One region of the Mesorhizobium sp. M1A.F.Ca.IN.022.07.1.1 genome, then DNA from elsewhere that is predicted to be linked to it. Evidence: riboswitches for the same ligand, from Rfam matches in the RefSeq annotation. Region 1 holds a riboswitch; the other holds the start of a gene.
What was found. A riboswitch is a leader RNA that binds a small molecule or an ion and turns the genes downstream of it on or off. The one in region 1 is predicted to bind cobalamin.
Positions count from the first base shown of each region.

Region 2: another riboswitch for cobalamin. It lies ahead of EOA75_RS15025 (DUF1636 family protein); the one in region 1 lies ahead of bluB (5,6-dimethylbenzimidazole synthase).

Region 1 covers NZ_RZST01000032.1:19,869-23,070, forward strand. Annotated here, with positions in the region: gene EOA75_RS06510 (aminotransferase class V-fold PLP-dependent enzyme) at 1-278, opposite strand, end outside; gene bluB (5,6-dimethylbenzimidazole synthase) at 627-1,358, opposite strand; cobalamin riboswitch at 1,401-1,579, opposite strand; gene EOA75_RS06520 (histone deacetylase family protein) at 1,694-2,620, shown strand; gene EOA75_RS06525 (exodeoxyribonuclease VII small subunit) at 2,624-2,875, shown strand; gene EOA75_RS06530 (DUF2277 domain-containing protein) at 3,067-3,202, shown strand, end outside.
Region 2 covers NZ_RZST01000114.1:6,793-9,994, forward strand. Annotated here, with positions in the region: gene EOA75_RS15020 (winged helix-turn-helix domain-containing protein) at 1-878, shown strand, start outside; cobalamin riboswitch at 908-1,107, shown strand; gene EOA75_RS15025 (DUF1636 family protein) at 1,145-1,573, shown strand; gene cobW (cobalamin biosynthesis protein CobW) at 1,575-2,612, shown strand; gene cobN (cobaltochelatase subunit CobN) at 2,630-3,202, shown strand, end outside.

The sequences.
Region 1 (3,202 bases):
AGCGCGATCTCTCCGGGGCTGCAATCGATCAGTTCCGCCAGCTCGCGTTTGATATGAGGAAGTGCTGTGTCGAGCTTGCTCCACATATTGTAGTCGGGATTGCGACTGATGAAGCGGTAGGCGTCAACCGTCGCTTCCTCGACAACAGTCGGTGGGGGACTGACCGCGGCGTTGTTCAAGTTGAGGAATGGTTCTTGCGGCGGGTATTTTGCGCGGATGCGCTCCCATTCCGCTTCGCCCTCATGTTCGGCGGACCGATCTATTGCAAAAAAGTTCATGGGAACGCGCCGGGTCTCATCTATCGCCCGACAATAAGCGCCGAAGCCCAGCTCAATCTGCCTATTCACATGAGAAGACAGAATTTAATTCCGAACGCCGGTGAATTCACCAGACGTTGAAGACCGAGAACGACATCGCTTGGCACAGGGTTAGCAGTGAGGAAGCGAGTGCGGAGATCCGGCCCAACCACGCCAAGAAGAACCGTCACGTTGTCAAGCGATGCGCGAACAATCCCCGGTTTTCTGAGAGCGGGCAACGACGGTCAGGCCTGCCAATGCGCCATTGCGCAAACGCGAAGCGCGATGGCGCGTTGCGGTTGGTGCGGGTCTATGGAACGCCGAGCGGTTCTAAGGCTTTAATCGTTCTCCGAGACGAGCGATCGCCGATTTGAGCGGCGCCTCGCCGGCGCCGCAAAAGGTCTCGCTCATCACCAGCTCGGGCAGCGGCAGGCGCTTGCCCCAGCCATGCGCTTCGAGGTCGGGCCTTGGCGCGAATTCCGAGACGCGGCCGACGCAGAGATAGGCGATCGGCGTGACGTGCTCGGGGATCGACAGCAGTCGCTTCAGCGCTTCGGGCTCGATGATGCTCACCCAGCCGACCCCGACGCCTTCCGCCCGCGCCGCGAGCCAGAAATTCTGCACCGCGCAGACGGTGCTGTAGAGGTCCATCTCCGGATTGTGCCAGCGCCCGAGCGGCGAGTTCTTCGAGCGCTGGCGGTCGCAGGTGATGCACAGGTTGAGCGCGCTTTCGCAGATGCCCTCGAGCTTCAGCTTGCGGTAGAGCGCCTGCCGGTCCGCCTCGATCGCCGGCAGTTCCTGTTCGCGCGCGGCCAAAAACAGGTCGCGCACCTGCCGCCGCCTTGTGGCGTCCCGGATGATGATGAAGTTCCAGGGCTGCATGTAGCCGACCGACGGCGCGTGGTGTGCCGCGGTGAGCAGCCGCGCCAAAACGCTGTCGTCGAGATCGTCGGCAAGGAAATGGCTGCGCACGTCGCGCCGGGTGAACATGGCCCGGTAGACGGCGTCGCGCGCCAATTGGTCAAAGTCATCGCCGCCGGCGGCGGCTGTTCGTGCCTGCATCGCTTGTCCCCTTGCGATAAGCAGTCCTCCGCCTGACCATGCGGATGACCATGTCTGCCGGGCCGGTCTTCTGGCTCGGGATCGACCCGCATCCGGCGCCTTCCCGTCTGGGACAGTGGCGTTTGCCGGCGCGGTCCCCCTCACAGCGTTGGGCACGCCACGGATTTCAACCGTGTTCCCGATTCTCCCGCGTTGCGGGCACCAGGCAGCGACGCGACCTTATCGCGAAGCCGAAGCCGGGCCAATGCCGCCAGCGACACGATTGGGCGCGATTTCCCCAATCATTCGGCGCTGAAACATGGCTATCCGTGCGACAGGTGCCTAGATTAGGCGCCATGACCACTCGTCTTTACACTCATCCGGTATTCCTGGAACACCTCACGCCGCCCGGCCACCCCGAGCGCCCCGACCGTTTGCGCGCCATCGAGCGCGTGCTCGACGACGAGGCTTTTTCGGCCCTCGACCGCGTCGAGGCGCCGGAAGGCGACGAGGCGACTATCCTTTACGCGCATCCGGAGGATTTCGTCGGCCGTGTCCGCGCTGCGATTCCCGAGACGGGGATCGTCTCGATCGATGCCGACACCAGCGCCAGCCCGAAAAGCTGGCAGGCCGCGGTGACGGCGATCGGCGCGGCGAACGCCGCCGTCGACGATGTGTTCGAGGGCCGTGCCGCCAATGTCTTCGTTGCCGCGCGTCCGCCCGGCCATCACGCCGAAAAAGCGACCGCGATGGGCTTTTGCCTGTTCAACACCGCGGCGATCGCCGCCCGTTATGCGCAGGAGAAGCATCTGGCCGAGCGCGTCGCCATCGTCGATTGGGATGTGCATCACGGCAACGGCACGCAGGACATTTTCTGGGACGATCCGTCGGTGCTCTATTGCTCGACCCACCAGATGCCGCTTTATCCGGGCACCGGTGCCAAGAGCGAGACCGGCGCCGGCAACATCGTCAACGCGCCGCTTGCGCCGAGCACCGGCAGCGACACGTTCCGCGACGCCTTCCTGTCGCGCGTGCTGCCGTCGATCGACGCCTTCCAGCCGGATCTGATCATCATTTCCGCCGGTTTCGATGCGCACCATCGCGATCCGCTGGCCGCGATCAACCTGACCGAGGACGATTTCGACTGGGCGACCGGCCAGCTGATGGAGCGCGCCGGGCGCCACAGCGGCAACCGGCTCGTCAGCCTGCTGGAGGGCGGTTACGATCTGCAAGGATTGGCATTTTCGGTCGCCGCCCATGTCGGGCGGCTGATGAAGGGATGAATGATGGCTGATGAAGCTAACCAAGACGTCAAGGCGATGAGCTTCGAACAGGCGCTCGACGCGCTGGAGAAGATCGTCGATGATCTGGAGCGCGGCGACGTTCCGCTCGACCAGTCGATCAAGATCTACGAGCGCGGCGAGGCGCTGAAGGCTCATTGCGACCGCTTGCTCAAGGCCGCCGAGGACAAGGTCGAGAAGATCAGGCTCTCGCGCGACGGCAAGCCGGTTGGAACGGAGCCGCTCGACGCCGAGTGAGGTGTATTGATATTCAGGTGAGGCCGCCTGCAAACGCGGCTTTCTGCGGTTCCGGTGCTCACGTCCTTCAAGTACGCTCCGGTCCGGTTCTCGGAACCCGCCATTTTCGGCTCGGTCTGACCTGAATCTCAACACACCTCGGTGCACAATGTCAGACCGGTTCGGGCAGAAAGCAGGTAAGGAGTTAAAGCATGTGCCGAAACATCAAGACCCTGTTCAACTTCGATCCGCCGGCGACCGACGACGAGGTCCATGACGCGGCGCTGCAGTTCGTTCGCAAGCTGAGCGGCGCGACCAAGCCGTCCAAGCGCAACGAGCATGCCTTCA
Region 2 (3,202 bases), on a different contig from region 1:
GGGCCGAGAAAGGCGAGGAAATGTATCTCGGCCTCGCCAAATGGGGCCGCGAGCGCAAGGCGATGATCGAGGAGATCTACGGGCAAGTCGCGGAACGCGGGCCGATCGCCGCCTCCGACATCGAAGGCCACAAGGGCAATGGCGGATGGTGGGGCTGGAGCGAGGCCAAGCACGCTTTCGAATGGCTGTTCTGGGCCGGGCGCATCACCACCGCCTACCGGCGAGGATTCGAGCGCTATTACGACCTGCCCGAGCGGGTTCTGCCGCAGGCCATCCTCGACCTGCCGGTGCCCTCGGTCGAGGACGCGCATCGCGAATTGCTGCGCATTTCCGCCCGCGCCCATGGCATCGCAACCTATGGCGATCTGCGTGACTATTTCCGCCTGGCGCCTGGCGATACGAGAGCCAGGATCGAGGAACTGGTCGAGATGGGCGAACTGCTGCCGGTGAAGGTCGAAGGCTGGGACAAGCCCGCCTATCTCCACAAGGACGCCCGCTTTCCGCGCCGCATCGAGGCCCGCGCCCTGCTCGCGCCCTTCGATCCGGTGGTATTCGAACGCACCCGGACGGAAAAACTCTTCGGCTTCCGCTACCGCATCGAGATCTACACGCCGGCCGAGAAGCGCCAGTACGGCTACTACGTGCTGCCTTTCCTGCTCGGCGACCGGATCGTTGCCCGGGTCGATCTGAGAGCCGACCGCCCGGCCGGCGTACTGCGCGTCCATGCGGCTTTTGCCGAAGCCGGCGCTCCCGCCGAAACAGCCGCACAGCTCTTCGATGAGTTGAAACAGATGCAGGCATGGCTCGGCTTGGAAACCATCGAGGTGACGCCGGGCGGCGACCTTGGGCCGGCGTTGACCGACATTTCGGTGTCGTAGCCGCGCGTTGACATGCGAGCACCTCTAAGCCTAAATCCGCCGCAGACGGTCTCCTCCCGGCAAGGGGAGGAGCCAAGAGGGAATGCGGTGCGGGAAAACCCAAATCCGCGGCTGTCCCCGCAACTGTGAGCGACGAGCCTCAGCCGAAAACCACTGGGATGTTCCCGGGAAGGCGGCGCAAGGCGACGACCCGCGAGCCAGGAGACCTGCCGTCTGAGACATGAGAATCCGATCGCTCGGCGGGTTTTCCGGGCAAGGAGCCTGTTTTGGATCGCAACGTCAGTTTTCCGGCTAATACCGCGGACATTTCGTCCGAACCTCGCGACGCGCTATCGGAAGTGACCGTCATCGTCTGCTCCTCCTGCCGCGATGAGACCGGTTCGGACGCGCATCCGCGTGCCGGCGCCCTCCTTGCCGAAGACGCGCGCCGCGCCGCGCCGGACGAGAAAATCCGCATCCGCACCGTCGAGTGTCTCGGCAATTGCAAACGCCGCCTGAGCGCGGCGCTGCTGCGCGACGGCTGCTGGAGCTATGTCTTCGGTGACCTGGAAACGACCAGCGGCGCCGACCTCGTCACCGGCGCAAAGCTCTTTGCCACCTCGACCGACGGCCTCATCCCCTGGCGAGGCCGGCCCGATTCCCTCAAGCGCGGCCTGGTTGCCCGCCTCCCTCCCCTCGACCTGCTGAAGGACTGACATGACCGCATCCCTCTCCCGTGTTCCCTGCACTGTCGTCACCGGCTTTCTCGGCGCCGGCAAGACCACGCTGATCCGCAACCTGCTCGAAAACGCCAAGGGCAAGCGGCTGGCGATCATCGTTAACGAATTCGGTGATGTCGGCATCGACGGCGAGATCCTGAAAGGCTGCGGCATCGACACCTGCCCAGAGGAAAATATCGTCGAGCTCGCCAATGGCTGCATCTGCTGCACCGTCGCCGACGATTTCGTGCCGGCGCTCGACCAGATCCTGTCGCGCACGCCGAAGGTCGACCACATCCTGATCGAAACCTCCGGCCTCGCTTTGCCGAAGCCGCTCGTCCAGGCCTTCCAGTGGCCGACGGTGAAGAGCCGCGTCACGGTCGATGGCGTCATCGCGGTGGTCGACGGTCCGGCGCTGGCCGACGGCCGCGTCGCCTCCGACATGGACGCCCTGCAGGCGCAGCGCGCCGCCGACGATTCCCTCGACCACGATGATCCGGTCGAAGAGGTGTTCGAGGACCAGATCGCCTGCGCCGACCTCATCATCCTGTCGAAGAGCGATCTGATGGACGCGGCGGGCTCAGTCCGCGCCAATGCCGTTATCGGCGAGCACGTGGCGCGCGCGGTCAAGGTCGTGCCGACCGCACAGGGCAAGGTCGACCCGTCGGTGCTGCTCGGTCTTGGCCTCGCCGTCGAGGACGACATCGAGAACCGCAAGACCCATCACGATGACGAGCTCGACCATGAGCATGACGATTTCGACTCCTTCGTCCTCGATATCCCGTCCATCGCCAGTCCGGATGAGCTGGCAAAGCGCGTCGCTCTCGCCGCCGAGCAGGAAAACGTTCTGCGCGTCAAAGGCTTTGTCGAGGTGGGCGGCAAGCCGATGCGGCTGCTGCTCCAAGCCGTCGGCCCGCGCGTCAATCACTATTACGACCGCGCCTGGACGCCGGACGACGACCGCCGATCGCGGCTCGTCGTCATCGGCCTCAAGGGGCTGAACCGCCCGGCGATCGAGCGTATCCTCGCCGGCTGAGGCAAGACCGAACCGCGATGCACATCCTCACCACGACATCCGCCTCGCTCGACGATCTCGCCGAGCCGATCGACCTCAGGCAGACGCCTGCGGATGTCGTGGCCCTGTCCTTCACCGACAGCGATCTCGCCGGCCTCGCCGCTGCGTGGAAGGCCGACGCCGCGCGGCTGCCGTCGATGCGGCTGGCAGCACTTCGCGATCTCCGCCATCCGATGTCGGTGGACCTCTGGATCGACAGCGTTGCCCGTCACGCCAAGGTGGTCCTCGTCCGCATCCTGGGCGGCTACGACTGGTGGCGCTATGGCTCCGACCAGCTCGCCGCGGTCGCACGCGAGCGCGGCATCAAGCTGGCGCTGCTGCCGGGCGAAAGCCATGACGAGGACCAGCGGCTGATCGAAGCCTCGACCCTGCCGCGCGCCGAACTCGACGCCCTGCTCGGCTATTTCCGCGAAGGCGGCCCGGCGAACATGAGCGCGCTGGTGCAAAGACTGGCAAGGCTCGCCGGGTCGGATACGGCCGTGGCCGAGCCGGTGAGCGTGCCGAAGGCAGGGTACTATCAACCAGGAATCGGAGTTGTCGCGAAATCAGTC